DNA from 3 places in the Methylobacterium sp. 174MFSha1.1 genome. Region 2 is predicted to be linked to each of the others. Evidence: riboswitches for the same ligand, from Rfam matches in the RefSeq annotation. Region 2 holds a riboswitch; each other region holds the start of a gene.
What was found. Region 2 has a riboswitch for thiamine pyrophosphate ahead of BM430_RS22390 (LuxE/PaaK family acyltransferase). Riboswitches for the same ligand answer to the same signal wherever they lie in the genome.

Region 1 (7,678 bases), on a different contig from region 2:
CGCCGGGCTGATGCTGGCCGGCGGCCGCCGGGTGGTGCCCTGGCTCCTCGACCAGGCCGCCCGCACCGGCTCGCGCGAGCTGTTCACCCTGGCGGTGCTGGCGCTGGCTCTGGGCATCGCCTACGGCTCGGCCGAATTGTTCGGCGTCTCCTTCGCGCTGGGCGCCTTCTTCGCCGGCATGGTGCTGGCCGAATCGGACCTCAGCCACCAGGCCGCGGCGGATTCCCTGCCGCTGCAGGACGCCTTCGCGGTGCTGTTCTTCGTCTCGGTCGGCATGCTGTTCGACCCGACAATCCTCCTGCGCGAGCCGCTCGCCGTGCTCGCCACCCTGGCGGTGATCCTGGTCGGCAAGTCGCTCGCGGCGGTCGCGATCGTGCTGGCCTTCCGCCACCCGCTCTCGACGGCGCTCACCATCGCGGCGAGCCTGGCGCAGATCGGCGAGTTCTCGTTCATCCTGGCGAGCCTCGGCATCGGCCTGAAGCTGCTGCCGCCGGAGGGGCGCGACCTGATCCTGGCCGGCTCTCTCCTCTCGATCACCCTCAATCCGCTGATCTTCGCGGCCCTGGCCCGCCTGAGCGGCTTCATCGAGTCGCGGCCGGGCCTCGCCGCCCGGTTCGAGCGCGGCGGCGAAGAGATCGCGGTCTCGAGCCACGCCAAGGGCCGCGCGGGTCACGCGGTCGTGGTCGGCTACGGCCGGGTCGGCGGTGCGATCGGCAAGGCGCTGGCGGCCTGGGAGCTGCCCTTCGTAGTGGTGGAGCGCGACCGGCGTCGGGTCGAGGAACTGCGAGCTGCGGGCATCGCGGCGGTGTTCGGCGATGCCGGCGCGCCGGGCATCCTCGAGGCGGCGGATATCGGGCGGGCGCGCCTGCTCGTGGTGGCGAGCCCCGACGCGCACCAGGCCCGCCGCCTGATCGAGATCGCCCGCGAGGCCAATCCGGGGATCGACACGGTGGTGCGCACCCACAGCGACACCGAGCGGCGCAACCTCGAGGAGGACAAGGTCGGGCTGGTGCTGATGGCCGAGCGCGAGGTCGGCTTCGGCATGGCGCTCTATTCCCTGCGCAGCCTGGGGCTGAGCGAGGGCGAGGCGCGCCTGTTCATCGATACCAGCCGGGCCGAGAGCCGGGCCGAGCCCGCGGCGGAGGCCGAGCCCGAACTCGGCGCCCCCGAGCTGCGGCCGCACCGCGAGGCCTCGGCGGAGTCGTGACTCGGGTTCGTTACCGAATCGCAATCATCCGGTAAGCGTCGCCACAGCTCGGATCCGCCATCGTTCTTCCGGCTCGTCGAGGATTCGGCGCGCCCGAGAGGAGTCCGACGATGTCGCAGCCGCAGATGGAGCGCCCGGCCGAGCTGATGGTCTGGCACGGCGCCCGCGCCGCGCCGGGGCCGCGGGAGACGCGCCGCTATCCCACCCTGCGCGCCGCCCTGGCGGCGGCCGTCGCGGCGGAGGATCCCGAGGCGCTGCCGTGGATCGTGACCGAGGACGGCGCCGTGCTCAGCCCGCACTGGATCGACGAACACGCCCCCCGATCCGTCGCCCGCCCCGTCCGGCTCTCGTCCTGACGGCATGAGACAGCACGGCTTGCGTCGTTCGGCCGGCTCACGTTCCGCTCGCGCGCGTGCTATCGTCGTCCGACGAGCACGAATCGCCATGACGAGCCTGCGCAAGACCGCCCCTGCCCGCCCGGCCACGATCGCGGCGTCCACCCACGGCTACGCCGCCGCCGCCGTGAGGCTGCGCCGCGCGGCCAACGACAACCGCCCCCGATCCGGGCGCCGCCGCGTGCTGACGCTGGTCGCCGGCACCTGGGTCGCCGTGCTGGTCGCGGCGGCTTTGGCGCTGTGGCGGACCGGGGGGTTCTGAAGACCTCGTCACGGCTTGAGATCATCGGGACGCCGGTCCAGACCCTCACCCGCGCCCTGAATACGAGCATCACGGCGTCGTCGGACCTGTCGAGGCCCACGAGCACAGTGCTTTCAGCCTGGCTGCCTGTCGCAAGGCACGGCCCTTTCCCGGACGACTGCAGCGTCAGCGGAAGGAGATCCGGGATCCAGCGCAAGGACTCGCCGCGAAGCGGCTCTGTCTCTTGCAACGGTGCAGACAGGCGGACGCTTCGCGACATCTGTGCTGGATCCCGGATCTCCTTCCACTTCGTTCCAGTCGTCCGGGAAAGGGCGGGGATGAAACTGGACGGGAATGGGCCCATACCTCGCGACGCACGGCTACGTCGTTCAAGACGGACGCTCGTTCCTACCCCCCCTGCATCGCCCGCACGATCTCGACGCGGTCGCCCTCGGCGAGCGCCGTCGCCGCCCAGTCGCGCTGGCGCACCACCGCGCCGTTGAGCGCGATGGCGAAGCCCTGCGGGCCGGGCAGGTCCAGGTCGGCGGTCTCCTGGCGCCACAGGGCGTCGAGGGTGGCGGCCTCGCTGTCGCGGGATTCGCCGTTGACGAGGAGCTTCATGCGGTCTCGCTTCGAAGGGAGGGCGGCGGGGCGAACCGGGACAGGCCGAAGGGCGCGGCCACCGGCAGCGTCTCGCCGCACAGGATCAGGGTGGCGACGGCCTCGGCGGTGACCGGGGCCAGGAGGTAGCCGTTGCGGTGGTGGCCGGCGGCCAGCACCAGGCCGGGCCGGGCCTCGCCGAGGATCGGGGCGTCGTCGTCGGAGGTCGGGCGAAAGCCGCTCCAGATGCCCTCCACCCGCATCTCCTCGACCCCCGGCAGCGCCCGGCGGGCGCCCTCCAGCAGGGCGTAGAGGCCGCCGCCGGTGAGGTGCGGATCGAAGCCGGCCTCCTCGACGGTGGCGCCGACGATGAGCGAGCCGTCGCCCTTCGGCGCCATGTGGACCTGCTCGGTCCAGACCACGTGAGAGAGAAGCCCGCTGCGCGGCGTCATCTGCAGCGCCATGGACTGGCCCTTGAGCGGGCGGACCGGCAGGGCGAGGTCGGGCACCAGCCCCCCCTCCCCGGCCCAGGCGCCGGAGGCGAGGACGACGGTGCCGGCCCTGAACGTACCGGCGGAGGTCTCGACGCCGGTGACCCGGCCGCCCTCGCGGGTGAGCGCGGTGACCATGGTCCCCTCGACGAGGCGCCCGCCCGCGGCCCGGAAGGCCTGGCGCAGGGCGGCCATCACGCGGGCGGGATCGACCTGGTGGTCGTCGGGGCAGAAGAGGCCGGCGGTGACGGTGGGGCGCAGGCCCGGTTCGCGGGCGCGGATGGCGGGTCCGGACAGCCACTCGACGGACAGACCGTCGCGGCGCTGCAACTCGTGGCGGAAGCGCAGCCGCTCGACCTCGTCGCGACCGAGCGCGATCACCAGTGTGCCCTCGCGGCGGTAATCGATGGAGAGGCCCGATTCGGCCTCCAGCTCGTCGCGGAACGGGTGCCAGAGGCGCTGGCTTTCAAGGCAGAGCGGTGACAGAACCTCGCCCCCGGGCTCGTGCTCGGCGGCCGCGGCCAGCATGCCGGTGGCAGCGAGGCTGGCGCCGTCGCCGACGCGGCCGCGCTCGATCACCGCGACGGAGAGGCCCGCGCGCGCCAGGCGCCACGCGACCGACAGGCCGATCAGCCCGGCGCCGATCACCGCGGCGTCGGCTCGTTCAGGCAACCGGTCGCTCTCCGGGCTCGGGCTCGGTCCGCCCCGCCGTCCGATCGTCTGCGCGTGCACCCTCGTCTCCACGGTGGCCCGAAGAGAGTGGACTGCGCCCGGTGGCCGGATGATGCGCGCGGATCCACGAGGATCCTGTCCAATCCCTACGCCGGTATGAGCCGGATCAGGTTCGAAGGATTTCCGCGCTGACCGGGCCTGAAAGGCCGGTCCAGCGGTGTCTCAGCCCCTTGTCGGGGATCTCCCTGGAACACCCGCTATCTGGCGAGGGACGGGCCCGCCGTCAACCGGTCTTCATCCGCGTCTCAACCACCCTTGCCCGGACGGTAGATCGCCATCTCCTCGGCGAAGCCGTCGAGGGGGTGGGTGCCGAGCAATTCGGGGTCGCCCCACAGGAAGTCGACGAAGGGCTTCGACATCAGGAGCGGCTCGGACAGGACCTTGTTGAGCTTGGCCAGCCGGCTGGCCAGGTTCACGTCACGGCCGATCACCGTGAAATCGAGCCGCGCGCCCGATCCGACATTGCCGTAGGCCGCCTCGCCGTGATGGAGCGCGATGCCGACCTCGATGCGGGTGGGGAAGCGCCCGGCGCGGTTGGCCTCCTCGACGCGGCGGAGCGCGGCCTGCGCCGCCGAGAGGGCGCCCTGCGCTGCGCCGCCGAGATCGTCGCCGCTCTCGCGGAAGATCGCCAAAAGGCCGTCGCCCATGTATTTCAGCACCTCGCCGCCCTCGCTCTCGATCGGCGGCACCAGGCAGTCGAAATAGGTGTTCAGGAGTTCGACCGAGGCCTCGGGCGGCAGCGCATCGGTGAGGCGGGTATAGCCGCGCATGTCGGCGAACAGGATCGCTGAGCGGATCCGTTCGACCTGGCCGCGGCGGATGAAGCCGGCGAGGATCGCCTGATGCGGCCCGTCGCCGACATAGACCCGCAAGACGTGGTCGAGCCGGGCGTTGAGGCCGCGCATCTCCATCACCGCCGACAGGGTCGGCACGATGAAGCGCAGGATCGCCAGGTCGTCGTCGCCGAAGCCGCGCGGATCTCGGGTCGCGAAGGTGACGCCGTTCTTGGTGCCGTTGGTGAAGAACAGCGGCACGGTGATGTAATGGGTGAAGCCCGCGCTTTTAAGCTCCGGGACGATGCTGAAGCGGTCGTCCGGCGTCTCGCGCAGGTCGAGGATCAGCCACTCGCCGGTGGCGTAGACATGGGCGAAGGGGCTGCGGGCGAGCGCCTTCTCGCTGGCCTCGCCATGCGGGAAGAGGCGGAAGCTGACGCCGTCCTCCCGGGTCCAGAACCGGCCGACGCCGGAATAGTCCGAGTGCAGCGCGTCGATGGCGGTGGTGGCGCGGTCGACCGGCACGCCGAGGTCGTTCAGCCGCTCGGCCATGCCGGCGAGGAGGTCGCCGGATTCCGGCAATCTGGCCCCCTCGCTGAGCAGCCAGTCGCGGAGCGCCACGCAGTCGCGAAACAGGCCGATCGGGATGTCGCTCGCCTCCGACCCGTCCGCCGCGGCCGTGGGCGTCGGAACCGGGTTGGTGCGAGGCTGGTCGTACATGGGTCTGACATGGGCGTTGCGCCGCGGGACGGCAAGGCTTGATCGCGGAGAAGGCTTGGCTACGGACAACCGGCCCGCCGGCCCGGGATCGGACCTCCTTGGCATCGGCCCTCGGTCCTGCTAAGCCTGAGTTCGTCGCCGGGCCATGCTCCGGCCGGCCGTAAGCGTCTCACGTCAAGCAACGCGCTCCCTCAGGTGATTGGCACCGGGCGGGTGCGTGCCGCATCGTCCGGGCCGAGAGCCTGTTCCGAAAGACGTGTCATGTCTTCTCCTTCCTCTCCGCGACGCCTGCCGGCCTCCTCCGCGCCGCTGGTGACCGCGTTCCTCCTCTCCGTCCTGATGACCTGCGTCGTTTCCGGCATCTCGACCCTGCTCGCCCACGGGGTCACTCCGGACCTCGTGTGGCACTGGCCGCGCGCCTGGGGCTTCTCCTGGCTCGTCGCCTTCCCGACGCTGCTGCTCGTGCTGCCGCTGGTGCGGCGCGCGGTGGCGCGGATCGTGGCGCCGCCGCGCTGACGAAGAAGGGCCCGGCAGGCGATTTGCCTGCCGGGCCCTTCTTCGAATCGGGTCCAGAGTCTCAGTTGTCGAGGAAGCTCCGCAGCTTCCTGGACCGGCTCGGATGCTTGAGCTTGCGCAGGGCCTTGGCCTCGATCTGGCGGATGCGCTCGCGGGTCACCGAGAATTGCTGGCCGACCTCCTCGAGGGTGTGGTCGGTGTTCATGCCGATGCCGAAGCGCATGCGCAGCACGCGCTCCTCGCGGGGGGTGAGCGAAGCGAGCACCCGGGTGGTGGTCTCGCGCAGGTTCGACTGGATCGCCGCGTCGATCGGCAGGACGACGTTCTTGTCCTCGATGAAGTCGCCGAGGTGGGAATCCTCCTCGTCGCCGATCGGGGTTTCCAGCGAGATCGGCTCCTTGGCGATCTTGAGGACCTTGCGCACCTTCTCCAGCGGCATCGCCAGCTTCTCGGCCAGCTCCTCCGGGGTCGGCTCGCGGCCGATCTCGTGCAGCATCTGGCGCGAGGTCCGGACGATCTTGTTGATCGTCTCGATCATGTGCACCGGGATGCGGATCGTGCGGGCCTGGTCGGCGATCGAGCGGGTGATCGCCTGCCGGATCCACCACGTGGCGTAGGTCGAGAACTTGTAGCCGCGGCGGTACTCGAACTTGTCGACCGCCTTCATCAGGCCGATGTTGCCCTCCTGGATCAGGTCCAGGAATTGCAGGCCGCGGTTGGTGTACTTCTTGGCGATCGAGATCACCAGCCGCAGGTTCGCCTCGATCATCTCCTTCTTGGCCTGGCGGGCTTCGCGCTCGCCCTTCTGGACCATGTGGACGATCTTCCGGTACTCCTGGATCTCCAGGCCGGTCTCGGAGGCGAGCGAGATGATCTGCTCGCGCAGGGTCAGGATGTTTACCGCGCCGCGCTCGGTGAAGTTCTTCCAGCCCTTGCCGCCGAGCTTGGCCACCCGCTCGACCCAGTGCGGATCGAGCTCGTAGCCCTGGTAGTGGCGCAGGAACTCGTCGCGGGCGACGCCGTGGTTCTCGGCGAGCCGCATCAGGCGGCCCTCGTGCGAGATCAGCCGCTTGTTGATGTCGTAGAGCTGCTCGACCAGCGCCTCGATGCGATTGGAATTCAGCGACAGCGACTTCACGTCGGCGACGACGGTGTTCTTCAGCTCGGAATAGCGCTGCCCCTGCGATTCAGAAGCCGCGGCGCCCTTGAGCCGGGTCTCGGCCTGCTCGGCCTGGACCTTGCGCAGCTTGCGGTAGTTCTCGGCGATCGCGTCGAAGGTCTCGAGCACGCGCGGCTTCAGCTCGGCTTCCATCGCCGAGAGCGACACGTTGTTCTCGAGGTCGTCCTCGTCGCCCTCGCCCTCCGGCGGGGTCTCGCCCTCGGCCTCCTCGTCGCCCTCCCCCTCGACCTCACCCTCGGCGGGGCCGGCGCGGCCGTCGGGGCCGGCATAGGTCGCCTCGAGGTCGATGATGTCGCGCAGGAGCACCCGGCCGTCGACGAGCTCGTCGCGCCAGATGATGATGGCCTGGAAGGTCAGCGGACTCTCGCACAGGCCGGCGATCATCGCCTCGCGCCCGGCCTCGATCCGCTTGGCGATCGCGATCTCGCCCTCACGCGACAGGAGCTCGACCGAGCCCATCTCGCGCAGGTACATCCGGACCGGATCGTCGGTGCGGTCCGTCGGCTCCTTCGTGGTCTCGGCCCGGAGCGCGACGGGGCGCGCGGCGGCGACCTCGGCCACCTCGCCGCCCTCGCTCGCCTCTTCCTCCTCGGCGGCTTCCTGAGGCGCGTTCTCGCCCTGCTGCTCGTCGGCCTCCTCGGCCTCGACCACGTTGACGCCGAGCTCGGACAGCTGTCCGAGCACGTCCTCGATCTGCTCGGAGGTGAATTCCTCCTGCGGCAGCACCTCGTTCAACTCGTCGTAGGTGACGTAGCCGCGCTTCTTGGCGAGCTTGATCATCCGCTTGACGGAGGCATCCGTCAGGTCGAGGAGCGGGCCGTCG
Region 2 (7,678 bases):
CCTGTTCGAGGACCGGGTGGTGCAGAACTTCCCGCTCGATTACGACTACAACGACGAGTACTTCCGCTTCTCGGTCTCCGGACAGATGTTCCGACAGGGGGCGGAGCCCGGATCGAAGAAGTGGAACGAGACCCTGGAGCGGTTCCTGGAGCTCGGCTTCACCTTCGTGCCGACCTTCACGATCTACGACGCCAACCGCGACCTGATGCGGGCGCGCCAGGCCGACTGGCACAAGGAGTACACCTGGAAGTCGATGTGGGACTACTTCACCCCGCAGCGCGGCGGCCACGGCTCGTACTGGTATCGCTGGTCGACCCAGAACGAGATCGAGTGGAAGGAGAACTACCGGCTCTGGATGGCGTTCATCAACGAGTACAAGAACCGCGGCGGCCGGGTCTGTGCCGGTTCGGATTCGGGCTTCATCTACCAGATCTTCGGCTTCGGCTACATTCGCGAGCTGGAGCTGTTGCAGGAGGCCGGCTTCCACCCGCTGGAGGTGGTGCGCGCCGCGACCTCGCAGGGTGCCGCCCTGTGCGGGCTCGAGGACGAGATCGGCACGGTCGAGGTCGGCAAGCGCGCCGATCTGCTCGTCCACGACCACAACCCGCTCACCGACTTCAAGCTGCTCTACGGCACAGGCGCCCTGCGCCTCGACGAGGCGACGAACGGCGCCACCTGGCACCGGGGCCTCAAGTACACGATCAAGGACGGGGTGATCTACGACACCGCCGAACTGCTCGCCGACGTACGCGCCCTGGTCAAGGCGACCTGGGACGAGGCGGTGCCGGCGCAATACGCAGCGCCGCAGCAGGCGGCGCCGTGAGCGAGAGCCTCGATGTCGTCGTCCTCACCGGCTTCCTCGGCTCGGGGAAGACGACGCTCCTGCGCGATTACCTTGCCCTCCCCGAGGCGGCCGACACCGCGATCATCGTCAACGAGGCCGGCGAGATCGGGCTCGACGGGCTGATCCTGCGCGAGAGCGGGGGTGACGTGCCGATGACGATGCTGGCGAATGGCTGCGTCTGCTGCCAGATGACGAGCGACCTCGCCCGCACCGTCGAGGCGCTGCTCGCCGCCGAGCGGCCGGAGGCTTCGGGGCCGCTCCGACGCATCGTGCTGGAGACGAGCGGCCTGTCGAAGCCCGGCCCGGTCCTGCGCCAGCTCGCGAGCCTCGCCGGGTTCCCGATGCGGGTCTCGGTGCTGGCCACCTACGACGCGCTCCGCGGGCCCGACACCACCGCCTTCGAGGAGGCCGCTTCGCAATGGGCCGCCGCCCACCGCATCGTCCTCACCAAGCTCGACGCCGCGCCCGACGGTCACCTCCCGCAGGCGAGGGCCGAGGTCGCGGGGCTGAACCCGCTCGCCGAGATCGTGGCCGATCCCGACCGTGCCGCCGCGGTGGCGGCCGCCTTCGCGCCCCTGCCCGGCGCCGGCCTCGATCCGGCTCTGCTCCAGGCGGAGTTGGCGGGCTCCCATCCCCGCGTCGCGGTCTGGCTCGCCCGGCCGGTCGCCCCCCTCCCCTACGACGACCTGGCCGCCTGGCTCGACAACCTCGCCGGCCGTCTCGGCGAGCGGCTGTTGCGCCTCAAGGGATTGGTGCGGGTCGTCGAGTCGGACCGGCCCGTGCTGGTCGAGAGCGTCGGCACGCTGTTCTCGCGTCCCCGCCCCTTCGGCCGACCCGGCGAGGCGGCCGCGCCGTTCGTGGTGGTGATCGCCCGCGATCTGGCGGCGGGGGAACTGGAGGGCGTGGCGCCTGCCGGGCTGTTCCGCTTCGCGCCGCGGGTGCCGGACAGCCCGTTCGTCAAGGCGGGGGCCGGGGTGCCGCGGGCGGAGGGGGTGCGGGGTTGATCGACGAGCACCGGCTGCCGTCGGGGACAGGTTCCGCCGGAACGGCCGTCACATCCGCCGGTTAAGCTGTAATTCCCCGAATATCCGCCCCGATCCGGGCTAGCAGATCAAAGCGAGCATGACCGCACCGGCCGTGACATCTCCCGAGAGAGAGCCGTTCTGGTCGGCCCTGTTCACCGACCGCCGGATCGCGCCGGCGCTGGGGCTCGGCTTCACCTCCGGCATCCCCTTCCTGCTCGTCTACGGGACGCAGGCCGCGTGGCTCTCGGACGCCGGCATCTCGATCGCCCTGATCGGGCTCCTGAGCGAGATGACGCTGGCCTACAAGTTCAAGTTCCTGTGGGCCCCCTTCCTCGACCGCTACGACCCGCCGCTCCTCGGGGCGATGCTCGGCCGGCGCCGCGGCTGGATCGTGGTGGCGCAGGCGGCCGTCATGGCGATGCTCGCCGGCATCGCCTTCGGGGATCCGGCCCACTGGCTCGCCTGGACGATCGCCTTCTCGGTGGCGCTGGGATTTGCCGGCGCGACCCTCGACCTCGTCATCGACGGCTGGCGCATCACCAGCGTGCGGCCGCCCGAAAAGCAGGCCGTGCTGTCGTCCTGGACCGAGATCGGCTGGCGCATCGGCAACCTCGCGGCAGGGGCCGGCGCACTGTTCCTCGCCGACCGGATCGGCTGGCGCGGCGCCTACCTCGTCATGGGCGCCCTGATGCTGGTCGGCATGGTCGCGGCCGTGCTCGCCCCCGAGCCGCCCTCGGACAAGACGCCCCACGCAGCCCGCGCCGGCCTCGTCGACACGGTCTGGGCGCCGATCCGCGACCTTCTCCGCCGCCTCGGCCCGATGGCGCCGGCGATCCTGCTGCTGGTCGCCGGCTTTCGCATGCCGGGCTACGTCGCGACCGCGATGGCGGTGCCCTTGTTCAAGCACCAGGGCTTCTCGAACACCGACATCGCCACCGTCACCAAGCTGTTCGGCTTCTGGATCGGGCTCGGCGGCACCTTCCTCGCCGGCGCCCTCATCCCGCGAATCGGCATGTTGCCGAGCCTGCTCATCGGCACCGTCGCGGCCTCGGCCTCTCACCTGAGCCTCGCCTATCTGGCGGCGCATGGCGGCGACGGCGGCCAGGCCTTCTGGACCTTCGCGGTCACCGTCGGCATCGACAACTTCGCCTACGCCTTCGCGTCGGTGGTGCTCATCACCTACATGTCGACGCTGGCCTCGACCGAGCACGCCGCGAGCCAGTTCGGGCTCCTGACCTCGCTCTGCGCCTTCCCGGGCAGCGTGCTGGCCGGGTTCTCCGGCTTCCTCGTCGAGCGGACCGGGTTTCCCCTGTTCTTCGTCCTGACCTCGCTCATCGGCGTGCCGGTGGCGCTGCTCGCCTTCACCGTCTGGGCCAAGGTCGGCATCTCGGACGAGGCGCCGGCGAAACCCTGATCCGGGATCAGGCCGTGCCCGGAATGCGCGCGATCACCTTGATCTCGAAGTCGAATCCCGCGAGCCAGGTCACGCCGACCGCCGTCCAGTTCGGATAGGGCGCCGCCCCGATCGCACGATCGCGCACCCGCATCACCGCGTCGAACTGCGCCGCCGGGTCGGTGTGGAAGGTCGTGACGTCGACGACGTCGTCGAAGGTGCAGCCCGCCGCCGCCAGCACCGCCGAGAGTCGCGCGAAGGCAAGTGCCACTTGCGCCTCGAAATCGGGCTCCGGCGAGCCGTCCTCGCGGCTGCCGACCTGGCCGGAAACGAACAGAAGGTCGCCGGAGCGGATCGCCGCGGAGTAGCGGTGCTTCTCGTAGAGCGCCTGCCGGCCGGGCGGGAAGACGGCGTCGCGCTTGGAATGAGCCGGGGCCATGGATCGTCTCCTCGATTTGAGATACGTGACGTATGTGAGAGAGCACGGATACGCGCCGTATGTCAATTCACATACGTACCGTATGCGGAAATGAGTGGGGGTCGGGGTGGCCGGGCGACGCGCGCAGATGATGGAGGAGACGAAGGAGAAGCTCATGCGGACGGCCAGGGCGGCCTTCGCCGAGAAGGGCTTCGCCGCCGCCTCGATGGACGAGCTGACCGCCGCGGCCGGGCTGACGCGGGGCGCGCTCTATCACAATTTCGGCGACAAGAAGGGTCTGCTCCACGCGGTGATCGAGCAGATCGACGCCGAGATGGCCGTGCGCTTGGCAGCCGTCGGCGCGCGGGCCACCGATCCGTGGCGCGGCCTCCTCGACGAGTACCGGGCCTATATCGAGATGGCCCTGGAGCCGGAGATCCAGCGCATCCTGCTCCTCGACGGCCCGGCTTTCCTCGGCGATCCGTCGCTATGGCCGAGCCAGAACGCCTGCCTCGCCGAGACGACGCGGCGCATCCGGGACCTCGTCGCCGACGGGGCGATCCCCCCGGTGGACGCGGAGGCCGCCGCGCGGCTCCTCAACGGCGCCTCGCTCCACGCGGCCCTGTGGGTCGCGGCGTCGGGGGAGCCGGAGGCGACCTTGGCCAAGGCGCTCGACGCGTTCGGGCGGCTGGCGGAGGGGTTGGCGCGGCCTTGAGCGCTCGTCGCCGGGTCCGTGGCAGTACCCTTCGCCGGACCACATGGGCCGACGAACACCCGCAGCCCTTTCCCGGACGACTGGAGCGACAGCGGAAGGAGATCCGGGATCCAGCACGAAAAATCGCGAAGCGTCTGCTTGCCTGCAACGGTGCAACAGACAGAGCCGCTACGCGGCACTTCTTCCGCTGGATCCCGGATCTCCTTCCGCTGTCGCTTCAGTCGTCCGGGAAAGGGTGTGGCTTACGATGAAGCGTCGATGCGCCGAGACGTGCGGCCATCCGTGTTGGCCATCGAGCCCAACTTGACACCCGCCCCCACACCCCCCACTCTCCCCGGCTCCCAGGGGGGCCTCGCGAGGAGGCTGAGATTCCGCCGGTTCGGATCCGTCCGGACGCCGCGGTGACCCTATGAACCTGATCCGGGTCATGCCGGCGTAGGGATGCGGGACCGGCGAGGGCTCAGGGCCGTCACAGCCGTCTTTTCGCGCATGATCTCCGCCGGACTGGCCGTCGCCCGGGATGGGCGCGAGGTGGCCGTGATGTCGCAAGCGGAGATCGTCGGGGCGCTCCTCGATTTCATCGGACGCCCCGGCGCGAGCGAGGCCGAGTTCGAGGCCCTGGCCCTGCGGGTCTTCGCCTACCAGTTCGCCCACAACGCGCCCTACCGGCGCTTCGCGCAACAGCGCGGGCGCACGCCGCTGACGGTGCGGCGCTGGCGCGACATCCCGGCGGTGCCGATCAAGGCATTCAAGGACCTCACCCTGAGCTGCTGCCCGCCCGAGGAGGCCGAGCGGGTGTTCATGACGAGCGGCACGACCGGCAGCGGGCGCGGCCGCAGCTACCACCCGACGCTTCACGTCTACGACGCCTCGATGCTCACGGGCTTCGCCGCCCGGATCATGCGCGGGCGGGAGAAGATCCGGATGGGGATCCTGTTCCCGGACGAGGCGGCTTTGCCGAACTCCTCCCTCGCCCATTACCTCGCGCTGGCGAAGGACCATTTTGGCACCGAGGATAGCGCAGTCTTCGTCGGTCCCGGCGGGCTCGACCTCGACGCGCTGCTGGCAATGCTGGCGCAGGCCGAATCCACCGGCGAACCGGTCGCGCTCCTCGGCGCCACCTACGCCTTCGTACCGGTGATGGACGCGCTCGACGAGCAGGGCCGCCGCTTCGCCCTGCCGGCGGGCAGCTTTCTCTTCGACACCGGCGGCTTCAAGGGCCAGTCGCGCGAGATCGAGCCGGACGCGTTCTACGACGGGCTCTCGCAGGCCTTCGGGGTCCCGCGGAGCGAGTGCCTCAACATGTACGGCATGACCGAGTTGAGCACCCAGTTCTACGACGACGGCAACGCGGTCTGTCGGCCGGTCAAGTCCGGCCCGCACTGGATCCGCAGCCGCGTCGTCGATCCGCTGACCGGCCAGGACCTGCCCGCGGGCGAGACCGGCGTGCTGGTCCACCACGACCTCGCCCATTTCAACTCGGTCTCGGCGATCCTGACCGAGGATGCCGGGGTGATCGCGCCGGGCGGCTTCAAGCTCCTCGGCCGGGTCGAGGGCTCGGCCTCGCGCGGCTGCTCGGTCGCGGTGGCCGAGTTCCTGGCCGCCGCGCAGGGATGAGCATCCCGGGATGAGTGTCTTGGAGCAGGCCGGTCACCTGCCGGGTCTTCCCGCCGAGAGAATCGGCCGGCGCATCGTCGAGCACCGCGCCTGGGGCGAGACCGTCGCGGTGGCCCTGCCGGATCTCGACGAGGATCAGGCGAAGGCCCTGTGCGAACACGTCCGCGCCCGCGCGACCCTGCGGCGGATGGAGACGGCCCGGATCGTCGCGGCGATCGACCGGGCGAGCGCCTGCCTGCTCGACCGCACCCACCCGGTGCGCCGCAAGGCGGAGGCGCTCCTGCCGGTCGTCACCGGCTACGACCGCGAGACGGTGCGGCTCGGCCTGTCGAGCTATCTCAAAACCTTCCGGCGGCCGCAGCTCCTGCGCTTCCTCGCCGAGGATTTTTCGAATCCGGGCGTGCTCGACGGCTTCCAGCCGGCGGTGAAGGGCGGGTTCGTGCGGGCGCGAGGCCCCGACCTGCTGCTCCACGTCTGGGCCGGCAACGTCCCGGCCCTGCCGCTGTGGAGCCTCGTCTCGGGGCTCCTGGTCAAGGCCGGCAGCATCGGCAAGCTCGCCTCGGCCGAGCCGCTGACCGCGGGGTGGTTCGCGCATCTGATCGCGGAGGCGGATCCCGAACTCGGCGAGTGCCTGGCGGTCACCTGGTGGAAGGGCGGGGCCGGCGGGGCGGAAGGTGCCTTCCTGGGCGAGGCCGATTGCATCATGGCCTATGGCGGCAACGAGACGCTGGCCGCGCTCCGCGCCAAGGTGCCGGTCACCACCCGGTTCCTGCCGCACGGCCACCGCATCGGCTTCGCGATGGTCGCCCGCGAGGCGCTCGACAGCCGCCGCGCCGGGCCGCTGGCGCGGCTCGCGGCCCAGGACATCGCCCGCTACGAGCAGCAGGGCTGCTACGCGCCGCAGATGCTGTTCGTCGAGCGCGGTGCTCCGGTCGCGCCGGACGAGTTCGCCCGCCACCTCGCCCACGAACTCGCGGCGCTCGCGAGCCGCCACCCGCGTCGGCGCCTCGATCCGGGCGAGGCCGCCACCATCGCGGCCTGGCGCAGCAGCCACGAGATGCGAGCCCTCGACGGGGGCGCGACGCTGCTCGGCGACCCGGCCGATCCCTGGAGCGTCGTCCTGCTCGATGCCGCCACGGCTTTAAGCCCGTCCGGCCTCAACCGCAGCGTGGCCGTCGTGGCGGTGGAGGATCTCGCGGAGGTGCCGGCCCTGGTGGCGCCGCACCGCGCCTACCTCCAGACCGCCGGGATCGCCGCCGCCCCGGCGCGGCTGTTCGCCCTCGCGGAGGACCTAGCCGCGGTCGGCGTCACCCGGATCACCGCCATCGGCCGGATGACCGCGCCGGAGGCCGGCTGGCACCATGACGGCCGCTTCAGCCTGCTCGACCTCGTCACGATGACGGAGATCGACGCCGGCGCCGAGGCGGCGGCGGAAGGCTTCGCGCCCTATGCCGACTGAGCCGTCTCTCGTCCTCGACGGCGTGCGCTACCGCTTCCCCGGCGATCCGACCGAGACCGTCGCGGGCGTCGACTGGGCGATCCCCCGCGGGGCGATCCACTGCCTGCTCGGCCGCAGCGGCTGCGGCAAGACCACCCTGCTGAAGCTCGCCGCCGGGCTGCTCGCGCCGGATGCCGGCACGGTGCGGATCGACGGGCGGGCGGTGAC
Region 3 (7,678 bases), on a different contig from region 2:
GCTCGACCCTGCACGTGGAGGAGGGCGGTCCCGCGGTGACGCGGCAATGCGACCTGGTGAAGGCGGCCCTGGAGGCCGGCCTCCCGGTCTTCGGCTCGTGCTGGGGCGTGCAGGTGGCCGCGACGATCGCCGGGGGCCGCGCCGCCCGCAACCCGCGCGGTCCGGAATACGGGCTCGCCCGCTTTATCGGCCGGACGCAGGCCGGGGAGGGGCACCCGCTGCTCGCCGGCCGGCCGGCGGCCTGGGACGCGCCGGCGATCCACGACGACGCCGTCATCGACCCGCCGCCGGGGGCCCGCGTCCTCGCCGGCAACGACCGCCTCGACGTCCAGGCGATCGAGATCCGCCTCGGCGAGGGGGTGTTCTGGGGCACGCAGTACCATCCCGAGCTCGACCTCGACGAGGTCGCGGCGATGCTGCGGCTCTCCACGCAAGGCGTGGTCGAGGCGGGCCTGTGCCGGGACGAGGCGTCACTCCACGCCTACGCCGATGCCTTCCGCGACCTGCACCACGATCCGGAGGGACGCCCCGACCTCGCCTGGCGCCTCGGCGTCGCCGCCGAGGTGCTGGTCCCTGAGCGCCGCCGGCGCGAGATCCGGAATTTCCTCGATCACCTGGTGCGGCCGGCGGCGGAGAGGCGGCGCTGACGCCGCCTCAGGTCGTGCGGGCCGCCGCGAGGCGGGGTGCCGGGCCGGGCCGCTCCTCGCCGACGAGGTGGAAGGCGGCCGGGCGGCGGAACAGGAACCGGGCCGGGGTGTGGCGCACCAGCCGCTCGATCCCGAGGGGCAAAGCCACCGCGGTCGCGGTGACGAGAAGCGAGACGAGGCCGATATCCTCGATGATCCCGCTCTTCACGAGCACGGTGCGCAGGGCCGCCATCGGCAGGAAGAAGGCGAGGTAGATCACGATCGAGCGCTCGCCGCAGGCCCGGAGCATCGCCGTGACCGGGCCGCCGGCCCGGGTCAGCAGGGCGGCCGTCGCCACGATGGCGAGCGCCCCGGCAGCGCCGAGCACGAGGCTCACCCCCGGCAGGCTCGCCAGGTTCGGGCGCGAGGGAAAGCCGGTCGGCGTGAAGACCAGGGCGCCCTCGATCAGCGCCCAGCCGGCGAGGGCGGCGAGGGCCAGGCCGGACCGCGCCCGCACCCAGTCGGCCAGCCCGAAGATGCGGGCCGCGAAGAGATAGCCGGCGACGAAGTAGACGAAGCGGTCGCAGAACTCGTCGATCAGGGTCGAGCCGGTGTGGATGGGGGCGAGCTGCAGCAGCGCGGCGCCGATCAGCAGCACCGGGCCGGGCACCCGGCGCAGGAGCTTCACGGCGACCGAGAACACCGCCAGCAGGTAGATGAACCACAGGGTCGAGTACGGCTCGATCAACCCGTGGGCGAGGTGCGCGAGGAAGGCGCCCGGGCCAGCGCCGTCGGTGATCTGGCCGTATTTCACCGCCGATTGCAGCACCATCCACAGCAGGTAGAAATACGTGAAGTGGACGATGCGCCGGTCGGCGAAGAGGCGCCAGTCGCGGTCCACCACGCGGCCGAGGAACAGGCCGGAGAGCAGGAAGAAGTCGGGGATCCGGAACGGTTTGGCGAACTCGACGACGTGGTGCATGAAGCCCTCGCCCCCCATCGCCTCGCCGGTCCCGAGGGTGGAGTGCATCATCACCACCAGGATGATGCAGATGCCTTTCGCGACGTCGACCCAGGCGAGGCGCCCGGCCTCCGGCGCGGCGCGCGGGCGCACCGGATCGTCCGGCCGGACCGAGAGGGCGGGTTCGGTGTTGGGGCGGGCGGACATCGGCGTCTCCACGAGGATGGCCCGAGGCTCGCAGGGAGACGTAAAGATCGGCGCACGGTCGGCGGGTCGAATCGTGCCGGGATTCGCAACGATCGATTTACTGTCCTGAGTAGCTTCCACCCGGCGTGCTCTGACGCTTGTTGGCCCTCTCGACGATGTTGAAGTCCTCTGAGTCATTCCGGGGCCGCGCAGCGGAGCCCGGAATGACGACGGAGCTTGCACCGCCCGTCGCGGGAAGCGGACGCGTTCTCATCTGCCAGAAATGGCCGCTACCGATAACTCCGCTTCGAGTCCCGCCGCGTCCTGGTCATGCGCGTCGCGGTGTGGAAGTCGTCCGGCTTGGTGCGGATCCAGTCGAGGAAGCGGGCGATCTCCGGCTCGGCCCGCAGGCTCTCGACGTCGCTGAGGCGGCGCGCCAGCTCTGCCTCGCTGTGGCGGGCATGGATCGCCGAGTGGCAGATCTGGTGCAGCTGCACCGTCTCGCCGTGGGTGCCGCCCTTCAGCTTCGGGGTCAGGTGATGCTTGCTCTGGCGGGCGTCGCGCGGGATCGGCCGCTCGCAGAGCGGGCAGACCACCGGTTCGCGCGTGGCCGGGCCGTGGGTGGAGGGGTCGTCGTCGCGCCAGCGCCGGTCACGGCGTCCCAAGGCAAGCTCCCGAGCGGTGAGGATTGTCCTCCGTATCTGGGTCGCGGCGTCCGTGCGTTTCAAGACAGGGGCCGGGATGCCGCAGCACCCCCTCGCGGCCCCCGATTGACAAACCCCGTTCCCCACCCGACAGTCCCCCCGTTACCGAGGGGAGCCCCGCCATCTGGGGCTGAGATTGGACGAGCGTGCGTCCTGACCCTTGAACCTGATCCGGTTCGTACCGGCGGAGGGACGGGAACCTGCCATGACCGACGTGACCCGTGCGTCCTCGCGCCTCGAGGCCGGATCGTCTCCCCGGGAGAGATCCATGAACGCACCCATCCTCGCCGCAGGATCGCCGACGCGCGTCACCACCGGGCCGGTCACCGGCTCGGCGAAGGCCTATGCCTCGCCGAGGGACCGTCCCGACCTCCGCGTGCCCTACCGCGCCATCGCGCTCTCCGATCCCGGCGAGGCCCCGGTGCGGGTCTACGACCCCTCCGGCCCCTACACCGAGACGGATGCGCGCATTGACCTTGCGGCCGGGCTGCCCGAGATCCGCAAGTCCTGGATCGAAGGCCGCGGCTACGCGCCGGTCGCCCCCCGGGCGGTGCGGCCGGAGGACAACGGATTCGCGAGCGAGGACAGGCTGGTGGCGCCGTGCCCGGCCGCCCGCACCATCCGCCGGGGCGCTCCCGGCGAGCGCGTCACGCAATATGAGTTCGCCCGCGCCGGGATCGTCACCGAGGAGATGATCTACGTAGCCCATCGGGAGAACCTGTGCCGCGAGGCGATGCTGGCGGGGGCCGAGGGGAAGCTCGCCGACGGCGAGAGCTTCGGGGCAGCGATCCCGCCCTTCATCACGCCGGACTTCGTGCGCGACGAGGTGGCGCGCGGGCGGGCGATCATCCCGGCCAATATCAACCACACCGAACTCGAGCCGATGGCGATCGGCCGCAACTTCCTCGTCAAGGTCAACGCCAATATCGGCAACTCGGCCGTGACCTCCTCGGCGGCGGACGAGGTCGAGAAGATGGTGTGGGCGATCCGCTGGGGCGCCGACACGGTGATGGACCTGTCGACCGGACGCAACATCCACAACATCCGCGGCTGGATCCTGCGCAACGCCCCCGTCCCGATCGGCACGGTGCCGATCTACCAGGCGCTGGAGAAGGTCGGCGGCGACCCGCTCAAGCTCGACTGGGAGGTGTTCAAGGACACCCTGATCGAGCAGGCCGAGCAGGGGGTGGACTACTTCACCATCCATGCCGGCCTCCGCCTCGCGCACGTGCCGCTCACGGCGCGCCGCGTCACCGGCATCGTCTCGCGCGGCGGCTCGATCATGGCGCGCTGGTGCCTCGCCGGGCACCGGGAATCGTTTCTCTACGAGCGGTTCGAGGAGATCTGCGACATCTGCCGGGCCTACGACGTGTCGTTCTCGCTCGGCGACGGCCTGCGTCCGGGCTCGATCGCGGACGCCAACGACGCGGCGCAATTCGCCGAGCTGGAGACCCTGGGCGAACTCACCAAGGTCGCCCATGCCAAGGGCTGCCAGGTGATGATCGAGGGCCCCGGCCACGTGCCGATGCACAAGATCAAGGTCAACATGGAGAAGCAGCTGGCCGAGTGCGGCGAGGCGCCGTTCTACACCCTCGGCCCGCTCACCACCGACGTGGCGCCGGGCTACGACCACATCACGTCGGGCATCGGCGCGGCGATGATTGGCTGGTTCGGGACCGCGATGCTCTGCTACGTGACGCCCAAGGAGCATCTCGGCCTGCCGAACCGCGACGACGTCAAGACCGGCGTCATCACCTACCGGATCGCCGCGCATGCCGCCGACCTCGCCAAGGGCCACCCGGCCGCGCAACTGCGCGACGACGCCCTGTCCCGGGCCCGGTTCGACTTCCGCTGGGAGGACCAGTTCAACCTCTCCCTCGATCCGGACACCGCGCGCGCCTACCACGACGAGACCCTGCCGAAGGACGCCCACAAGGTTGCGCATTTCTGCTCGATGTGCGGCCCGAAATTCTGCTCGATGAAGATCACCCAGGACCTGCGCGCCGAGGTGCTGGCGATGGAGGCGGCGAGCGCCGTGGTCAACGAGGCCACACCGCTCGGCGAAGCGGCCCGGGCGGCCGGCATGGCCCAAAAATCGGCGGAATTCTTAGGCGCTGGCGGGAGGCTCTACGTCGAGCCCGGCGAGTAGGACCCCATTTCATGCTGATGCAGGCCCAAGCAGCCCCGCCGGGGCCTGCCCCGACACTCGCGCCGGGACGGTCGCGTCCCGGCTCCATCGTGCGCCGCCTCGTCGTCTTCGCCCTCGGCCTGGCGGTGCCGATCCTGATCTTCGGCGGCGTGGTGTTGTGGCAGTTCGCCGGCGCCGCCCGCGAGCGCCTGGAGGCCGACGCGCTCGGCCGCGCCCGGATGGAGGCGGCGGCGGTCGACCGCGAGGTCGCGAGCCTGATCGCGACGCTCGAGGCCCTGAGCCTGTCGAACGCGCTCCAGCGCGGCGACGTCACGGCCTTCCGCGAGCAGATGCAGGAACTCTATCGCCGCAGCGGGCTGCCGGCGACCCTGCGCGACCCCGACGGGCGGCGGCTGATCGACCTCGGCGCCGAGCCGATGGCGGAACGCCTCGACGCGGCGGATGCGAGCGCGCTGAACGGCCGCCCGGCGGTCTCGGGCGTGATCGACGGTCGCTTCCGGGTGACGGTGCCGGTGGTGCGCCGGGGTGGCGACGCGGTGCTCTACCTCCTGTCCTTCTCCCTGCCAACCTCGCGGATCCGCGACGTGCTCGCCTCCGGCGGCGTGCCGAAGGCCTGGGTGCTGACGGTGATCGACCGCGACCAGAGGGTGCTCACCCGCACCCGGGCGCCGGAGCGCTTCACCGGCACGCAGGCCCCCGACGAGCTGCGCGCGGCCAACGGCCCGGAGGGCAGCTGGCGCGGCACCTCGCTCGAGGGCGACCCGTTCTTCGTCGCCTATGCGCGAGCCGGCGTGCCGGACTGGCGCGTCGCCGTGGGCGTGCCGGAGGAGGCGCTGGCGGCGCCGGTCCGGGCGTCGCTCGTCTGGTTCGCCGGGCTCGGCGGGATGCTGGCAGCCGTCGCGGCGCTCCTCGCTTTCGCCTTCGCCCGCGGCATCGCGGCGCCGCTCCAGGCCCTGCGCGACCAGGCGGAGGCGCTCGGCCTCGGCCGCGCGACGCCCGTGCTCGCGGGCGTGCCGGCGGAGGTCGCCGCGGTGAGCGCCGAGATCGCGGGCGCCGCCCAGCGCCAGCGCGAGCGGGCGGCCGAGCGTGCCAAGGCCGCCGCGGCCCTGCGCGCCGAGACCCAGCGCCTCGAGGTGCTGAACCGCCTCGGCACGGCCCTGTCGAGCGAGCTCGACCGCCAGCGCCTCGGCGACACGGTGGTGGAGGCCGCCACCCACCTGACGGGGGCGGCCTACGGCGCCCTGTTCGAGCGGGTGCCGGAGGGTCCCGAGGGCCCCGAGCACTGGCAGCTCCTCAGCCTCACCGGTGCGCCGCGGGAGGCCTTCACCCGGTTCGGCCTGCCGCGGGCGACCACCCTGTTCAGCGAGACCTTCGCCGCCGGCGGGGTGGTGCTGAGCGAGGATGTGACGGCGGATCCGCGCTACGGCAGCCACGGCGGCATGCCGAAGGGCCACCTGCCGGTGCGTAGCTACCTCGCAGTGCCGGTGGTCTCCGGCACCGGCGCCACCCTCGGCGCGCTGCTGTTCGGCCATCCCGAGCCGCACCGCTTCGGCGCCCGCGAGGCGGCGCTGGTCGAGGGCCTGGCCGGCCAGGCGGCGGTGGCGATGGACAATGCCCGCCTGTTCGCCTCGGTGCGGCGCGAGCAGGACCGGTTCGAGGCCGCCGTCCAGGCGGTGCGCGGCGTGCTCTGGACCAACGACGCCACCGGCCGGATGAGCGGCGACCAACCGGCCTGGGCCGCGCTCACCGGCCAGACTCCGGAGCAATATGCCGGCTACGGCTGGGCCGAGGCGGTGCATCCGGACGACCGGGCCGCCAGCGTCGAGGGCTGGAACCAGGCGGTGGCCGAGCGCCGCCGCTACACCCACGAGCACCGGGTGCGCCGCCACGACGGGGTGTTTCGCACCTTCGCGATCCAGGCGGTGCCGGTGCTCGATTCCGACGGCACGATCCGCGAATGGGTCGGCGTGCATTCCGACATCTCCGAGCAGCGCGCCGCCGAGACGGCGCTCCGCGAATCGAACGAGGAGATCCAGCGCTACGCCTACATCGTCAGCCACGACCTCAGGGCGCCGCTCGTCAACATCATGGGGTTCACGAGCGAGATCGAGGCGAGCCAGGACGACATCCGGGCCGCGCTCGCCGGCCGGCCGGACGCGGAACGGATCGATGCCGACCTCTCGGAATCGGTGAGCTTCATCAAGGCCGCGATCACCAAGATGGACGGCCTGATCAACGCGATCCTGAAGCTGTCGCGGGAGGGGCGGCGCACCTTCCAGCCCGAGCCTCTGGCGATGACCGCCCTGGTCCGGGAACTCGCCGACGCCCAGCGCCACCAGGCCGACACGGCGGGTGCGGTGATCGAGATCGGCGACCTGCCGGAGATCGTCGCCGACCGGGTCGCGGTCGGGCAGATCTTCGGCAACCTGATCGACAACGCGATCAAGTACCGGGCGAAGGACCGGCCGCCGCGGATCGCGGTCACGGGCGCGGTCTCGGACGGGCTCGCGGAGTTCCAGGTGACCGACAACGGCCGCGGCATCGACCCCCGCGACCACGGCCGGGTGTTCGAGCTCTTCCGCCGCTCCGGCGTGCAGGACCGGCCGGGGGAGGGGATCGGGCTCGCCCATGTCCGCACCCTGGTGCGGGCGCTCGGCGGGCGCATCGACCTGTCCTCCGCGTTCGGGACCGGCACCACCTTCCGCGTGACGCTGCCGTTGCGTCAGGGTTGAGGGAGTGCAACGCCAGGTTAACCTGGTCCCGGCGTTTTCTACGCCAGCCGCGTGTCCAAGCCCGAGGGAAATGGTCTAGAGAGAGGATCATGGGAGCCTGTCTCCCGCGGTCGGCGCAGGTGCGCTCAGCAAGGAAGAGGCGTCCCGGTCCAGCCGGGCTCTGCGCCACGGGGAGTTGTCAGGTGCCGGCCGTACACATCGTGATGATCGAGGATGACGAGGGCCACGCCCGGCTGATCGAGCGGAACATCCGCCGGGCCGGCGTCAACAACGTCATCGAGTCGTTCCGGGACGGGACCTCGGCGCTCGCCGCCCTGTTC

Region 1: another riboswitch for thiamine pyrophosphate. It lies ahead of thiO (glycine oxidase ThiO); the one in region 2 lies ahead of BM430_RS22390 (LuxE/PaaK family acyltransferase).
Region 3: another riboswitch for thiamine pyrophosphate. It lies ahead of thiC (phosphomethylpyrimidine synthase ThiC); the one in region 2 lies ahead of BM430_RS22390 (LuxE/PaaK family acyltransferase).

The regions. Positions count from the first base shown of each region.
Region 1 covers NZ_FPCB01000004.1:38,907-46,584, reverse strand. Annotated here, with positions in the region: gene ybaL (cation:proton antiporter domain-containing protein) at 1-1,207, shown strand, start outside; gene BM430_RS00220 (hypothetical protein) at 1,318-1,563, shown strand; gene BM430_RS00215 (hypothetical protein) at 1,652-1,864, shown strand; gene thiS (sulfur carrier protein ThiS) at 2,252-2,464, opposite strand; gene thiO (glycine oxidase ThiO) at 2,461-3,666, opposite strand; TPP riboswitch at 3,732-3,862, opposite strand; gene BM430_RS00200 (adenylate/guanylate cyclase domain-containing protein) at 3,912-5,159, opposite strand; gene BM430_RS00195 (DUF2798 domain-containing protein) at 5,421-5,675, shown strand; gene rpoD (RNA polymerase sigma factor RpoD) at 5,737-7,678, opposite strand, start outside.
Region 2 covers NZ_FPCB01000027.1:18,167-25,844, reverse strand. Annotated here, with positions in the region: gene BM430_RS22415 (amidohydrolase family protein) at 1-823, shown strand, start outside; gene BM430_RS22410 (CobW family GTP-binding protein) at 820-1,848, shown strand; gene BM430_RS22405 (AmpG family muropeptide MFS transporter) at 1,967-3,283, shown strand; gene BM430_RS22400 (RidA family protein) at 3,291-3,701, opposite strand; gene BM430_RS22395 (TetR/AcrR family transcriptional regulator) at 3,856-4,395, shown strand; TPP riboswitch at 4,729-4,854, shown strand; gene BM430_RS22390 (LuxE/PaaK family acyltransferase) at 4,936-6,012, shown strand; gene BM430_RS22385 (acyl-CoA reductase) at 6,023-7,471, shown strand; gene BM430_RS22380 (ABC transporter ATP-binding protein) at 7,461-7,678, shown strand, end outside.
Region 3 covers NZ_FPCB01000018.1:24,416-32,093, reverse strand. Annotated here, with positions in the region: gene BM430_RS16535 (type 1 glutamine amidotransferase) at 1-647, shown strand, start outside; gene BM430_RS16530 (acyltransferase family protein) at 655-1,794, opposite strand; gene BM430_RS16525 (restriction endonuclease) at 2,064-2,438, opposite strand; TPP riboswitch at 2,576-2,687, shown strand; gene thiC (phosphomethylpyrimidine synthase ThiC) at 2,746-4,626, shown strand; gene BM430_RS16515 (ATP-binding protein) at 4,638-7,358, shown strand; gene BM430_RS16510 (response regulator) at 7,562-7,678, shown strand, end outside.